Regions from separate parts of the Streptomyces sp. Qhu_M48 genome, predicted to be linked through region 1. Evidence: riboswitches for the same ligand, from Rfam matches in the RefSeq annotation. Region 1 holds a riboswitch; the other holds the start of a gene.

The links. Region 1 has a riboswitch for S-adenosylmethionine ahead of ACRRSS_RS08080 (aminotransferase class V-fold PLP-dependent enzyme). Riboswitches for the same ligand answer to the same signal wherever they lie in the genome.
Region 2: it holds a riboswitch for S-adenosylmethionine, as region 1 does, so the genes downstream of both, thrC (threonine synthase) here and ACRRSS_RS08080 (aminotransferase class V-fold PLP-dependent enzyme) in region 1, are expected to answer to the same signal.

Annotation. Positions count from the first base shown of each region.
Region 1 is NZ_CP195432.1:1,721,595-1,729,116, forward strand. Features, by position in the region: gene qcrA (cytochrome bc1 complex Rieske iron-sulfur subunit) at 1-719, shown strand, start outside; gene qcrB (cytochrome bc1 complex cytochrome b subunit) at 716-2,338, shown strand; gene trpD (anthranilate phosphoribosyltransferase) at 2,475-3,539, shown strand; SAM riboswitch class IV at 3,629-3,745, shown strand; gene ACRRSS_RS08080 (aminotransferase class V-fold PLP-dependent enzyme) at 3,963-5,441, shown strand; gene ACRRSS_RS08085 (Lrp/AsnC family transcriptional regulator) at 5,513-5,794, opposite strand; gene ACRRSS_RS08090 (rhomboid family intramembrane serine protease) at 5,791-6,525, opposite strand; gene ACRRSS_RS08095 (hypothetical protein) at 6,684-6,926, shown strand; gene ACRRSS_RS08100 (NYN domain-containing protein) at 6,960-7,522, shown strand, end outside.
Region 2 is NZ_CP195432.1:7,461,028-7,468,549, reverse strand. Features, by position in the region: gene ACRRSS_RS33535 (alpha,alpha-trehalose-phosphate synthase (UDP-forming)) at 1-914, opposite strand, end outside; gene ACRRSS_RS33530 (hypothetical protein) at 1,005-1,280, opposite strand; gene ACRRSS_RS33525 (glucosyl-3-phosphoglycerate synthase) at 1,319-2,260, opposite strand; SAM riboswitch class I at 2,409-2,555, shown strand; gene thrC (threonine synthase) at 2,549-3,859, shown strand; gene ACRRSS_RS33515 (MoaD/ThiS family protein) at 3,901-4,176, shown strand; gene ACRRSS_RS33510 (cold-shock protein) at 4,603-4,806, shown strand; gene groL (chaperonin GroEL) at 5,168-6,796, shown strand; gene ACRRSS_RS33500 (hypothetical protein) at 6,997-7,522, opposite strand, start outside.

The sequences.
Region 1 (7,522 bases):
GCGCGGTCCACTGGGCCCGCACCCTGATGTCCGACGTCGAGATCGCGGACGAGCGCCACCCGATCCAGGCCGACGCGGAGACCAAGGCGAAGGTCATGTCGGACTTCGCGGCCGGTGCCGCCGAGTCGGGCATGGGCCGCCGCAAGCTCATCCGCAACACGATGTTCGGCGCGCTGTCGCTCGTACCGCTCTCCGGCATCGTCCTGCTGCGTGACATGGGCCCGCTGCCCGAGAAGAAGCTCCGGACCACCATGTGGGCCAAGGGTCTTCAGCTCATCAACATGAACACGCACGAGCCGCTGCGTCCCGAGGACGTCGCGGTCGGTTCGCTGACCTTCGCGATGCCCGAGGGCCTCTCGGAGCACGACCACCACTTCCAGACCGAGATCGCCAAGGCCGCCCTGATGATCGTCCGGATCCAGCCGGAGGACATCAAGGACAAGCGCGAGCTCGAGTGGTCGCACGAGGGAATCGTCGCCTTCTCGAAGATCTGCACCCACGTGGGCTGCCCGATCTCCCTGTACGAGCAGCAGACGCACCACGTCCTCTGCCCGTGCCACCAGTCCACCTTCGACCTCTCCGACGGCGCCCGCGTCATCTTCGGCCCGGCCGGTCACGCCCTCCCGCAGCTGCGGATCGGCGTGAACGACAAGGGCTTCCTGGAGGCGCTCGGCGACTTCGACGAGCCCGTCGGTCCTTCCTTCTGGGAGCGCGGATGAGCACCGTGACCGATACGAAGAAAGCACCCGCCGGTGAGCGGGTCGCAGACTGGGCCGACGGTCGCCTGGGGATCTACACGCTGGCCAAGGCCAACATGCGGAAGATCTTCCCGGACCACTGGTCCTTCATGCTGGGCGAGATCTGCCTCTACAGCTTCCTCATCATCATCCTGACGGGCGTCTATCTGACGATGTTCTTCCACCCGTCGATGAACGAGGTGGAGTACGTCGGACCGTACGTCCCGCTCCAGGGACAGCTGATGTCCGAGGCGTTCAACTCGACGATGCACATCTCGTTCGAGGTCCGCGGTGGTCTGCTCATCCGGCAGATCCACCACTGGGCGGCGCTGATCTTCCTCGCCGGCATGTTCGTGCACATGATGCGCGTGTTCTTCACGGGCGCGTTCCGCAAGCCGCGTGAGATCAACTGGCTGTTCGGCTTCCTGCTGTTCTTCCTGGGCATGTTCACCGGTTTCACCGGCTACTCGCTCCCGGACGACCTGCTCTCCGGCACCGGTGTCCGCTTCATGCAGGGCGCGATCCTGTCCGTGCCGGTCATCGGCACGTACCTGTCGATGTTCCTGTTCGGCGGGGAGTTCCCCGGCGGCGACTTCGTGGCCCGGTTCTACTCGGCCCACGTCCTGCTGCTGCCCGGCATCATGCTCGGCCTCGTGGTGGCCCACCTCATCCTGGTGTTCTTCCACAAGCACACGCAGTTCGCCGGCCCCGGCCGCACGAACAAGAACGTCGTGGGCATGCCGCTGCTGCCGGTCTACATGGCCAAGGCCGGAGGCTTCTTCTTCCTGGTCTTCGGCGTCATCGCGGTCATCTCGGCGATCGCCTCGATCAACCCGATCTGGGCCCTCGGCCCGTACCGCCCGGACCAGGTGTCCACCGGCGCCCAGCCCGACTGGTACATGGGCTTCGCCGAGGGTCTGATCCGAGTGATGCCGGGCTGGGAGATCAACCTCTGGGGCCACACGCTGGTCCTCGGTGTGATGATCCCGCTGGCGATCTTCCCGGCGGTCCTCGCGGCGATCGCGGTCTACCCGTTCATCGAGTCGTGGATCACGGGCGACAAGCGCGAGCACCACATCGCGCAGCGCCCGCGCAACGCTCCGACGCGCACCGGCTTCGGTGTCGCCTGGATCACCGCGTACATGATCATGCTCGTGGGTGGTGGAAACGACCTCTGGGCGACCCACTTCCACCTGTCGCTCAACTCGATCACCTGGTTCGTCCGGATCTTCTTCTTCGCCGGACCGGTCATCGCGTTCATCGTCACCAAGCGGATCTGCCTCGGCCTCCAGCGCCGCGACAAGGACAAGGTGCTGCACGGACGCGAGTCCGGCATCATCAAGCGCCTGCCGCACGGTGAGTTCGTCGAGATCCACGAGCCGCTGAGCCAGGGCGAGCTGCACCGCCTCACCGCGCACGAGCAGTACGAGGCGGCGGCCCTCCCGCCGGCCGTCGACGAGAACGGCGTGGAGCGGAAGATCGGGCGCATGGAGAAGCTCCGGGTCAAGCTCAACAAGGGCTACTACGGCGACGACAACCAGGTCGCCAAGCCCACGGTCGAGGAGTACAAGGAGATCCAGAGCGGCCACGGCCACCACTGATCACCTGAACTCCTGACCTGAACGAGTCGCCACGGCGAGAGCCCCGTCCATTCGATGGACGGGGCTCTTTGCCGTCCCCGGGGGTCGATAGGCTGGCTCATAACCTATTGCGTGCGCAATTGACTATGGAGCTGCCATGAGCGCTGTGACCCCCGCTGGAGGACCTACGTCGGCGGGCCGCTCCTGGCCCGTCGTCCTGGAAGGTCTGCTGACCGGCCGCGACCAGAGCGCCGAGGACACCGCCTGGGCGATGGACCGCATCCTGCGCGGCGAGGCCACCGACGCCCAGATCGCCGGCTTCGCGGTCGCCCTGCGCGCCAAGGGCGAGACCGTCGACGAGATCACCGGACTCGTCCGCACCATGTACGAGCACGCCAACACGATCGAGGTGCCCGGCGCCACCGTCGACATCGTCGGCACCGGCGGCGACGGCGCCAGGACCGTCAACATCTCCACGATGTCCGCGATCGTCGTCGCCGGCACGGGCGCCAAGGTCGTCAAGCACGGCAACCGGGCCGCGTCCTCCGCCTCCGGCGCCTCCGACGTCCTGGAGAAGCTCGGCGTCAACCTGGAGCTGACTCCCCGGCGGGTCGCCGAGGTCGCCGAGGAGGCCGGGATCACCTTCTGCTTCGCGGTGAAGTTCCACCCGGCGCTGCGGCACGTCGCCGCGGCCCGCAAGGAGCTCGGCATCCGGACCACCTTCAACTTCCTCGGCCCGCTCACCAACCCGGCCCGGGTCCGGGCCCAGGCCACCGGCGTCGCCGACGCCCGGATGGCCCCGATCATGGCCGGGGTGCTCGCCGAGCGCGGCTCCTCCGCGCTCGTCTTCCGCGGCGACGACGGCCTCGACGAGCTGACCACCACCGCCACCTCGCGGGTCTGGGTGGTCCGCGACGGCTCGGTGCGTGAGGAGGCCTTCGACCCCCGGGACGTCGGCATCGACCTCGTGCCGGTGGAGGCCCTGCGCGGCGCGGACGCCTCGTACAACGCCGACGTGGCCCGGCGGCTGCTCGCGGGGGAGACCGGTCCGGTACGGGACGCGGTGCTGCTCAACTCGGCGGCGGCGCTGACCGCGCTCGCGCCGGGGGAGGGCACCCTGGTGGAGCAGATCCGCGCCGGCATCGAGAAGGCCGCGGAGGCGATCGACTCCGGCGAGGCCCGCCGGGCCCTGGACCGCTGGATCAGCGTCAGCAACGCGTAACCCTCCGGCACGAGACGCCCGTGCGACCCCGGTCCAGTATGCGGACCGGGGTCTTGCGCTTCGGCGATCATGTGGCAGGATTCTCTACAGGTCACGAGTGACAGCGTTTTGGCCCCGGCTTGCTGTCCGGCAACCCTCCGTCCGTGGCGGGGTGCCCCGGGTGATGACCAGGCCGTAGGCAGAGAGGTCTACGGCAAGCGCGGACCCCTCGAACACCAGGGGTCCTGGTCTCTCGAGGAGTTTTTCCGTGAGCAAGCGAATGCGATAGGGCGAATCCGCCCCACCTTCACCCTCGGATCAGGGTCACTTCCGCGTACCTTCGCGCGCCCCCGTGCCTTCCGAGGTATCACCCGTACCCCGCCGAGTCCGGCCGCGTACGGGGTCACCGAAGCCATTCCGCACCGCCCGCCGGGAGATACCGCCATGTCCGCATGCCCGAACGCCGCCACCGTCGTCGCCACCGTCGACACCGCCACCGTCGTCGAGACCGTGACCGCCGAGTGCGCGACCGCCGAGTCCGCCGACCCCTGCTGCGCCGCCCCGCTGCCCGTCCTCGGCCGGGACGTCACCGTGCCGCTCGTCACCGGCGGCGAGGTGACCTACGCGGCGCTCGACTACGCGGCCAGCGCACCTGCCCTGCAGCGGGTGTGGGACGACGTCGCCGCGTACGCCCCCTACTACGGCAGCGTCCACCGCGGCGCCGGATACCTCTCCCAGCTCTCCACCGACCTCTTCGAGAACAGCCGCGTCACCGTCGCCGAGTTCCTCGACTGCCGCCCCGACGACCAGGTCGTCTTCACCCGCTCCACCACCGACTCGCTGAACCTGCTCGCCCGGGCCGTCCCGGACGGCTGCGAGGTCTTCGTCTTCGAGACCGAGCACCACGCCTCGCTGCTGCCCTGGCGCGACGCCCGCGTCACCTACCTCAACGCGCCCCGCACCCCGGAGCAGGCCGTCGCGACCCTGGAGCGCGCCCTCGCCGACCGGGACCCCTACGGCCCCGCCCTCGTCTGCGTCACCGGCGCCTCCAACGTCACCGGTGAGCTGTGGCCGGTGAAGGAGCTCGCCGCCGCCGCGCACGCCCACGGCGCCCGGATCGTGCTCGACGCCGCCCAACTCGCGCCCCACCACCCGGTCTCCGTCCAGGAGCTCGACGTGGACTGGATCGCCTTCTCCGGCCACAAGCTGTACGCCCCCTTCGGCTCCGGCGTCCTCGCGGGCCGCTCCGACTGGCTCCAGGACGCCGAGCCCTACCTCGCGGGCGGCGGCGCCTCCCGCAAGGTGGCGCGTCGGGCCGACGGTGGTGTGGACGTGGAGTGGCACACCACCGCGGCCCGGCACGAGGCCGGCTCCCCGAACGTCATCGGCGTGTACTCCATCGCCTCCGCCTGCAAGGCGCTCACCGAGGCCGGCTTCGACCAGCTGGTCGCCCGCGAGCGGCACCTGATCGCCACCGTGCGCGCCGGCCTCGCCGAGGTGCCCGAGGTCAAGGTGCTGTCGCTGTTCGGCGACGACGCCCCCCGGGTCGGCGTCATCTCCTTCGTCGTGGAGGGCTGGAACAGCTCCCACTTCGCCGCCGCGCTCTCCGCCGAGTACGGCATCGGCGTCCGCGACGGTCTCTTCTGCGCCCACCCGCTGGTCCGCACGCTGCTGGGCAGCGACCCGCAGGACCCGGGTGAGTGCGGCGCCCCCGAGGCGGCCCCGGGGGAGCGAAGCGAGGTGGGGGTTCCCCCGGCCGAAGGCTGGGGGAGATCGCTCAACGCCATCCGGGTGAGCTTCGGCGCCGGTACGCCCGACGAGCACGTGGAGCGGTTCGTCGTTGCCGTGAAGGAGCTCGTCCGGGACGGCGCGCAGTGGAAGTACCGCACGGAGGACGGCCGCTGCGTCCCCGACCGCGGCTGAGCACTCACTCGTACGGGTGAAGGGGGCCTCCCGATCGGGAGGCCCCCTTCACCGTGTCCGCGCGGGCGGTCTCAGGACTCCAGACCGATGGCGAAGGCCGCCTCCAGATCGTGCTGGGAGTACGTGCGGAAGGCGACGTGCGTGTCCGTGGCCTCGACGCCCGGGATCTTGCTGATGCTGCCGGGGATCACGTCCGCCAGGTCGTCGTGACGGGGCACGCGGACCATGGCGATGAGGTCGTAGGTGCCGGTCACCGAGAAGACCTCGCTGACGCTGTCGAGCGAGGCGATCGACTCGGCGATCTCGGGGATGCGGTCCACGCTGGTCTTGATGAGCACGATCGCGGTGATCACGGCTGGCTTTCTCCCTCGGTCGCCGCGGCTTGGGCTTTCACTCTATCCCCACCCCGGTAGCGCCCCCAGGCGTAGAGGAAGCCGACGGAGAAGCCCACCACGTGGGCCAGATAGGCCACGCCGGGACCGGCCCCGGCCGCCCGGGCGGCCAGCCACTGGAGGACGAACCAGAAGACCAGCACGATCCAGGCGGGGAAGCGCAGCGGCAGGAAGAAGAGGAAGGGGAAGAGACTGGTGACGCGGGAGCGCGGGAAGAGGAAGAGAAAGGCCCCGAGCACCCCGGAGATCGCCCCCGACGCCCCGACCAGGGTCTGCTCGCTGTTGGCGTGCGCCGCCGCGTACCCGAGCAGCGCGAGGTATCCGGTGCCCAGGTAGAAGAGGGCGAACGCGACCGGACCCATGCGCTCCTCGGCCATCGCCCCGAAGACGTACAGGAACAGCATGTTTCCCAGCAGGTGGAGCCAGCTGCCGTGGACGAAGAGCGCGCTGAGCGGGGTGAGCAGGGCGCGGGGCTCGCCGCTCATCAGCTCGGCGGGGACCACGCCCCAGCGGCGGAAGTACACGCCCTGCGCCGCGAGGAGCTCGTCCCCGGTGCCGTGTGCCGGGTTGAGGCCGGAGACCGGACTGATCGCGAAGAGCAGGCAGCAGGCGGCGATCAGTCCGTACGTCACCGTGGGTCCGCTACGGGTGCCCCGCACGGCTCCGAGGGCCGCACCTCGCCAGTCGATCATGGACAGATCATGGCGTACCGGGGCCGAAGTGGACAGAGTGCCTCGCCGTGCTCCCGGGTACCGGCGAGGCCGTAGGGTAACGGTCAGTACAACCGCAGTTCGACGGCGCACCGCGGCTCCCGCACCTGGTACCACGCAACAGGAAGAAGGACGGCACGATGACGACGGTTCCCCTGCCGACCGACGAGACCCGCTGGCGCTGCACTCTCTGCGGCAACCTGACCCGTTTCGACGTGACGCGATCCTCCAAGGTCGTCGAGTACGTCCATCTGGACCTCGCGGGAGACCCGACGGTCGAGGAGCGGCAGGTGGTCAGTGAGACCATCGAGTCGGTCCGCTGCCGCTGGTGCAACGCGGTGGATCAGATCGAACTGGTGGACAGGCCGGGCGCCGCCTCCTGAGGGACGGTGCGGAAGACATTGGGGTGACGGATCGTGGAGCAGCCCGCGCACGGTGGAGAGCCGACCGGCGCGGCAGGTGACGCTGCCGAGGCGCTCGACCACCCACTGCCGGAAGGCGTCCGGCGGAGGGTCGTCGCGCTGGTCGCCGACGCCTTCGGCGGGCTGACCGTCGCCGAGCTGCCCGGACCCCTGAGGCAGTACGCCCGGTTCACCGCGAGCCGGCGGGCCAAGTTCGCCGGCAACGCGATGGCGGCGGCCCTGGAGAGCGATCCGCTCTTCCGGCAGCGGATCGGCGAACGGTTCAAGCTGAACCAGCCCGAACTGGCCGGAGCCGTCGAGACCGGCACCCCGCCCGCCGCCGCCGACCCCGTGGACGTGGCCGCGGCCGCCTATGTGCTGCGCCCGCCCGGCTGGGTCAAGCTGGTGGCCGCCGCGGGCGAGGAGGCCCAGCGCGTCGACGCCGAGCGGGCCGACGAGGCGGGCCGGCGCGAACTGGAGCGGCTGCGCGAGGAGCTCGCCGCCGCCCGGGACCGTTCCCGGAGCGAGAACGAGCAGTTGCGCCACGACCTCGAAGCGGCCCGGAAGGAAGCGGAATC
Region 2 (7,522 bases), 5.7 Mb from region 1:
TCCAGGTCCTGCCGCGAGGGGTAGGCGGAGGCCAGGTGGACGACCCGGTCGCGCCACTCGGGGTGGACGGTGAGCAGCTCGCGGAAGGCGAGGAGGCCGCGCAGGATGTTCTTCGACAGTTCGGTGCGGTCGACCCGGACGATGGTCCTGCGGTCCCCGACCTCCTCCCGGAGCAGGGCGAGCCTCCGGTCCACCTCGGGCCGGTGCGCGAGGGCCCGCAGGTCCTCGCCGTCGACGCCCAGGGGGTGGACGGTGACGCGGGTGCCGTCGCGCCCGTCGCCCGCGCAGCCCAGGAAGGCGTCGGCCCAGGCCCGGGTGTGGAACCCCAGCTCGTCCGCGCCGAGCATGCCCCACAGCAGCTCCTCGCGGATGTCGTCGGGCAGCATCCGCAGGTACTCGGGGGACGCCCACGGAGTGTGCGTGAAGTGGGCGATCCGCAGGTCCGGGCGGAGTTCGCGCAGCTGACCGGGGACGAGGGCCAGGTGGTAGTCCTGCACCAGGACCGCCGCGCCCTGGTCCGCCTCGGCGGCCAGGGTGGCGGCGAACTCGTGGTTGTACGCCCGGTACGAGGTCCAGAGGCGGCGGAACTCCGCGTCGAAGACGGGCTCGCGCGGGATGTCGTACAGGTGGTGGTGGAGGAACCACAGCGCCGAGTTCGCGATGCCGTTGTACGCGTCGGCGTACACCTGCGGGTCGATGGGCAGCATGCGGACGCCCGGCTCCGCGATCCCGCGCCGGACGGCCTCCCGGTCGCCCTCGCCGAGGGCCGCGCACACCCACAGGCTGTCCTGCGAGGAGACGGCGCTCAGCCCGGAGACCAGGCCGCCGCCGCCCCTGCGGGCGTCGAGCGCACCGTCCTCGCCGAGCACGTACGAGACGGGGCCTCGATTGGATGCCACAAGAACAGAAGCCATGGGGCGAACCTAGCCCGTCCCGTAAACGCTCAAACGTACGTATACGAGACGGGTGGATCCGGCCACGGAGGGTGAGCCGGGACGCGGAGGTCAGTTCTCGCGCCGGCCGCGCATCGCCGCCCTCGCCACCAGGCCCGTCGCCGCGAGCGCGAGGCCGAGTGCGCCGAGCAGCCACAGCCGCTCGCCGTGTCCGCCCGCCCCCGCGAGCGAGCCTCCGCCTCCCGGGGAGCCGGCGTGGTGACTGGAGACTCCGGCGGGTGCCGGGGGCGCGTCCGCCGCCCGGCCCGCCGTGGTGACCGCGAGCGCGCCCACCGTCAGTGCGACGACCGCGAGCACCCTGCCCAAGTGATGGAGTCCGAAGCGCATGACATGTGAATGTACGTAGATCGGTCTATTTTCTGGCGTTACGCCACGCGGCGGCGCGCGTACTCCACGATTTCGGCCATCGGCGGCCGCTCCTCCGTGTCCACCGCGTACGTCCGCGGCTCGAAGCCCTTCTCGCCCCGCTCGAACTGGGTCAGCCGAGGCCGCACCAGATGGCCGCGCGAGAGCCGCAGCTGCGCCGTCCGGTAGATCGCCGCCGCCATCCGGCCGAGCGCCTGGCCGTCCTGGTGCCGGTGCTTGCGCACCCCCACGTCCACCTGCGCGAGCCCGTCGAGGCCCACCGTGTGCAGGGCGTCCACGAGCAGCCCCAGCTCCACTCCGTAACCGACCGGGAACGGCAGCCGTTCGAGCAGCGAGCGCCGCGCCGCGTACTCGCCGCCGAGCGGCTGCACGAAACCGGCCAGCTGCGGCCAGTGCAGATTCAGCAGCGGCCGTGCCACCAGCTCGGTCACCCGACCACCCTGACCAGGGGTGTCGCCGAAGGGGCGGTCGTACATCGCCTTCACGAGGTCGACCTCCGGGTCGGTGAGCAGCGGGCCCACGACCCCCGTCACGAAGTCCGCGGAGAAGTCCCGCAGATCCGCGTCCACGAAGCAGACGACGTCCCCGCTCGTCACCATCAGCGACCGCCACAGGACCTCGCCCTTGCCCGGCACGGCCGGTATCCGGGGGAGTATCGCGTCCCGCGCGACCACCCGCGCCCCGGCCGCCGCCGCCACCTCCGCCGTACGGTCGGTGGAGCCCGAGTCGATCACCACCAGTTCGTCGACGAGCGGCACCGCCTCCGACATCAGCTCGCGCCGGATCACGGTCACGATGTCCCCGACCGTCGCCTCCTCGTTCAGCGCGGGCAGGACGACGCTGACCCTCGTGTTCCGCTTGGCGGCGAGGATCCGCTCCAGCGGCCGGTCCGCCACGGACCAGGACCGCCGGTCCAGCCAGCGCTCCACCTCTTCCAGCACGTGATCTCCATCTCGCGGTTCGGACGGCCGGTCCAAGCGTCCGGGCCTTCGGTTACAGTCTTGAACAACGCGGATGCCCGATGCACGTCGGGGTGCCGCCCGCGTCGGAGCGCAGGAACGAAGTCCACCGCGCTTCACAATCGAATACCGCTCATCCAGAGGGGCAGAGGGAAACGGCCCGTTGAAGCCCCGGCAACCCTCCAGTCGGTTTGTCTCGTACTCCATCGAGGCCCCCGGCTAGGGAAGGTGCCAAATCCGTCTCATGGCGAAAAATTCGTCATGGGAAAGATGAGGAGAAAGGGCCTCGCCTCCATGGCTGTACAGACTGCCGCCTCTGCCACCACCGTCGACCTCGGTCCCGCTTCGGGGCTTTCCTGTCGCGAATGCGGTGAAGTGTTCGCCCTCGGCCCGATCTTCGCCTGCGAACTCTGTTTCGGACCTCTCGAAGTCGCGTACGACCTCCCCACCGGTGACCCCGAGGCGCTGCGCAAGCAGATCGAGGCCGGCCCCGCCAACATCTGGCGCTACGCCCCCCTGCTGCCCGTCCCGGCCGACGTCGCCGACAAGCCGAACCTGAACCCGGGCTGGACCAAGCTCGTCCAGGCCGACAACCTCGCCCGCGAGATCGGCGTCGCCCCCGGCAAGCTCTTCGTCAAGGACGACTCCGGCAACCCGACCCACTCCTTCAAGGACCGGGTCGTCGCCCAGGCCATCGAGGCCGCCCGCGCCTTCGGCTTCACCACGCTCTCCTGCTCCTCCACCGGCAACCTGGCCGGCGCCGTCGGCGCCGCCGCCGCCCGCGCCGGCTTCCGCTCCTGCGTGTTCATCCCGCACGACCTGGAGCAGGGCAAGGTCGTCATGGCCGGCGTCTACGGCGGTGACCTCGTCGCCATCGAGGGCAACTACGACGACGTCAACCGCTTCTGCTCCGAGCTCATCGGCGACCCGCTCGGCGAGGGCTGGGGCTTCGTCAACGTCAACCTCCGCCCGTACTACGGCGAGGGCTCCAAGACGCTGGCGTACGAGATCTGCGAGCAGCTCGGCTGGGTCATCCCCGACCAGCTCGTCATCCCGATCGCCTCCGGCTCCCAGCTCACCAAGATCGACAAGGGGCTCCAGGAGCTCATCAAGCTGGGCCTCGTCGAGGACAGGCCGTACAAGATCTTCGGCGCCCAGGCGGAGGGCTGCTCCCCGGTGTCGGTGGCCTTCAAGGCCGGGCACGACGTCGTACGGCCCCAGAAGCCGAACACGATCGCCAAGTCGCTCGCGATCGGCAACCCGGCCGACGGCCCGTACGTCCTCGACATCGCCCGCCGCACCGGCGGCGCCGTGGAGGACGTGAACGACGAGCAGGTCGTGGACGCGATCAAGCTCCTCGCGCAGACCGAGGGCATCTTCGCCGAGACCGCGGGCGGCGTGACCGTCGGCGTCACGAGGAAGCTGGTCGAGGCCGGGCTGATCGACCCGAACCTCACCACCGTCGTGCTCAACACCGGCGACGGGCTCAAGACCCTGGACGCGGTGGCCGACACCTCTCAGGCGACCGTCACCATCCGCCCGAGCCTGGACGCGTTCCGCGACGCCGGCCTGGCCGTCTGAGCCCGCCCGCACTTCCTGGCCCACTGAAAGGTTTCGAAGACATGGCCGTGAACGTCCGCATCCCCACCATCCTCCGCACCTACACGGGGGGACGGTCCGAGGTCGAGGCCGAGGGCGCGACCCTCGCCGAGGTCATCGCGGACCTGGAGAAGAACCACACGGGCATCGCCGCCCGCGTCCTGGACGACCAGGGCAAGCTGCGCCGTTTCGTCAACGTCTACGTGAACGACGACGACGTGCGCTTCGAGCAGGGTCTGGAGACGGCCACCCCGGCCGGCGCCGGCGTCTCGATCATCCCGGCCGTCGCCGGAGGCTGATCCCCGGGCGCGGTACCGGCCCGGTGCCGCGCCGCGTCCGCTGTCCCGTCTTTCTTGAATTGCCCCTTCCGCGCCAATAAGCGGAAGGGGCAATTCTGTATGGTTGAGCGCGGTAGAGTTGGGAAGTCCCCTCCGCTGCTCATGCCGGACGCATATGAGAATGCGTCCCTGCGCGACTAGAAGCAGCCAAAGTGTGTGCGCGTTGTGTACCTTCTGCACGCTTTGCCGGGCCCGACTTGCCCAGGAATTCAGGGGATTCTCCCCAATTCGCCTTTCCGTGGCGCCCAGAATTCTCGCGCGAATGACCTGTTGCAGAGGGCAGTTGGGCAGATACATTCAGCCGCGGTCGACGCGTTCCGGCGAGGGTCTGACCCGGGTCCGCGAAGTGCGGGTCCCGCGCAAGGGCCAGTAATAGGGGAGTTAGGCATGGCTCAGGGCACCGTCAAGTGGTTCAACGCGGAGAAGGGCTACGGCTTCATCGCGGTCGACGGTGGTGCGGATGTTTTCGTCCACTACAGCGCGATCCAGATGGATGGTTACCGCAGCCTCGAAGAGGGACAGCGAGTCGAGTTCGAGATCTCGCAGGGCCAGAAGGGTCCGCAGGCGGACATGGTCAAGCTCGCCGTCTGAGCGCGGCACGATCGGCCACCGACGCAACGCCGTCGAGGGGTCCACATCCCTGAGGGGATGTGGACCCCTCACGCGTTCCCCGCGCCCGAACCGGCTCTGACCGGCCACGACAGCCCCCGAGCCGCTCCCGGGCGCCCCCGCCGCCACCTCCCGAAACGTGAGAGTCGCTTGCACTCTCCTAGGGCGAGTGCTAATCATTGGCGTTAGCACTCGGAAGGTGAGAGTGCTACGAGGATCGGGCAGACGAGGCCGCCGGCCGGGTGGGGCAAGGAACCACACGGAACACGCGGAGGCCGTCCGTCGCGGGCGTCGGCGCGGTCCTGGAGCGTTATCCACCCCATGTCCGGGAGGACCACTTCACATGGCCAAGATCATCGCGTTCGACGAGGAGGCCCGGCGCGGTCTCGAGCGCGGCATGAACCAGCTCGCTGACGCCGTCAAGGTCACCCTCGGCCCCAAGGGTCGCAACGTCGTCCTCGAGAAGAAGTGGGGTGCCCCCACGATCACCAACGATGGTGTTTCCATCGCCAAGGAGATCGAGCTCGAGGACCCGTACGAGAAGATCGGCGCCGAGCTGGTCAAGGAAGTCGCCAAGAAGACGGACGACGTCGCCGGCGACGGTACGACCACCGCCACCGTTCTCGCCCAGGCGCTCGTCCGCGAGGGCCTGCGCAACGTGGCCGCCGGTGCCAACCCGATGGCCCTCAAGCGTGGTATCGAGAAGGCCGTCGAGGCCGTCTCGGGCGCCCTGCTCGAGCAGGCGAAGGATGTCGAGACCAAGGAGCAGATCGCTTCCACGGCCTCCATCTCCGCCGCCGACACCCAGATCGGCGAGCTCATCGCCGAGGCGATGGACAAGGTCGGCAAGGAAGGCGTCATCACCGTCGAGGAGTCCCAGACCTTCGGTCTGGAGCTTGAGCTCACCGAGGGCATGCGCTTCGACAAGGGCTACATCTCGGCGTACTTCGCCACCGACATGGAGCGTATGGAGGCGTCGCTCGACGACCCGTACCTCCTGATCGTCAACTCCAAGATCTCCTCCGTGAAGGACCTGCTCCCGCTCCTGGAGAAGGTCATGCAGTCGGGCAAGCCCCTGCTGATCATCGCCGAGGACGTCGAGGGCGAGGCCCTGTCGACCCTGGTCGTCAACAAGATCCGCGGCACCTTCAAGTCCGTCGCGGTCAAGGCCCCGGGCTTCGGCGACCGCCGCAAGGCGATGCTGAACGACATCGCCATCCTCACCGGCGGCACGGTCATCTCCGAGGAGGTCGGCCTGAAGCTGGAGAACGCGGGCCTCGACCTGCTGGGCCGCGCCCGCAAGGTCGTCATCACCAAGGACGAGACCACCATCGTCGACGGTGCCGGTGACAGCGAGCAGGTCGCCGGTCGCGTGAACCAGATCCGCGCCGAGATCGAGAACTCGGACAGCGACTACGACCGCGAGAAGCTGCAGGAGCGCCTGGCGAAGCTCGCCGGCGGTGTCGCGGTCATCAAGGCCGGTGCCGCGACCGAGGTCGAGCTCAAGGAGCGCAAGCACCGCATCGAGGACGCCGTTCGCAACGCGAAGGCGGCCGTCGAGGAGGGCATCGTCGCCGGCGGCGGCGTGGCCCTGCTCCAGGCTTCCTCGGTCTTCGAGAAGCTCGAGGCCGACCTCTCGGGCGACGAGGCCACGGGCGCGAACATCGTGAAGCTGGCCCTTGAGGCCCCGCTGAAGCAGATCGCGGTCAACGCCGGCCTCGAGGGCGGCGTCGTGGCGGAGAAGGTCCGCAACCTGCCCGTCGGCCACGGCCTCAACGCCGCGACCAACGAGTACGTCGACCTCATCGCCGAGGGCATCATCGACCCGGCGAAGGTCACGCGCTCCGCGCTGCAGAACGCCGCGTCGATCGCCGCGCTGTTCCTCACCACCGAGGCCGTCATCGCCGACAAGCCGGAGAAGGCGTCCGCGCCGGCCGGCGGCGGCATGCCGGGCGGTGACATGGACTTCTGATCCCCCGGGATCGGCGGTTCATCGCTGAAGGCGAAGAACGGAACGAGGGCGGCACCCCCTGTCAGGGGGGTGCCGCCCTCGGGCGTTTCCCGGCTTCCCGGCCTCCGGACTTCCCGGCCTCCGGACTTCCCGGCGTCCGGCTCTACGGGCGGACGGCCGGCTGTACGGAGCGGACGGCGGGCCCTACAGCCGGCGCGCGGTCAGCGCACGTCGACGTAGTCGGCCCACGGGACCGGCGCGTGGAAGTGCGTGGCGTCGCCGTAGTACCGCAGCCGCCAGGTGCCGTCGACGGTCGCCTTCGCCCTGAGCGAGACCTTTCCGCCGGCGGTCGAGCGGCCGGTGGCGACCTGACGCCAGGTCGTCGAGCCCTTCGCCTGGAACTGCAGGGCCACGGCCCCGTTCCCGTACGCCCGCCACGCCCCGCTCGTGTGGTGCTGGAGCGTGCCCGTCGCGGTGACGTACGCGCCCTTGCGGACCGGCTCGGGTCCGGCGTTCATGCCGGTGATCCGGGCCTCGGTGCGGACGAGACGGAAGACGCCGCTCACCGCCTCGGTGAGGATGTCGGACTGCGGGTGCCGCAGCCGGTAGTAGCCGCCGCGGCTGGTGGCGGTGACGGTCGTGGTGGGGTAGTAGTCGTTCGCCTTCGTGGAGCCGATCTTCCGCCAGCCGGTCCGGCCGTCGGCCGAGACCTCCAGGTAGAGCGCCTGGGCGTCGAAGGAGGCCTTG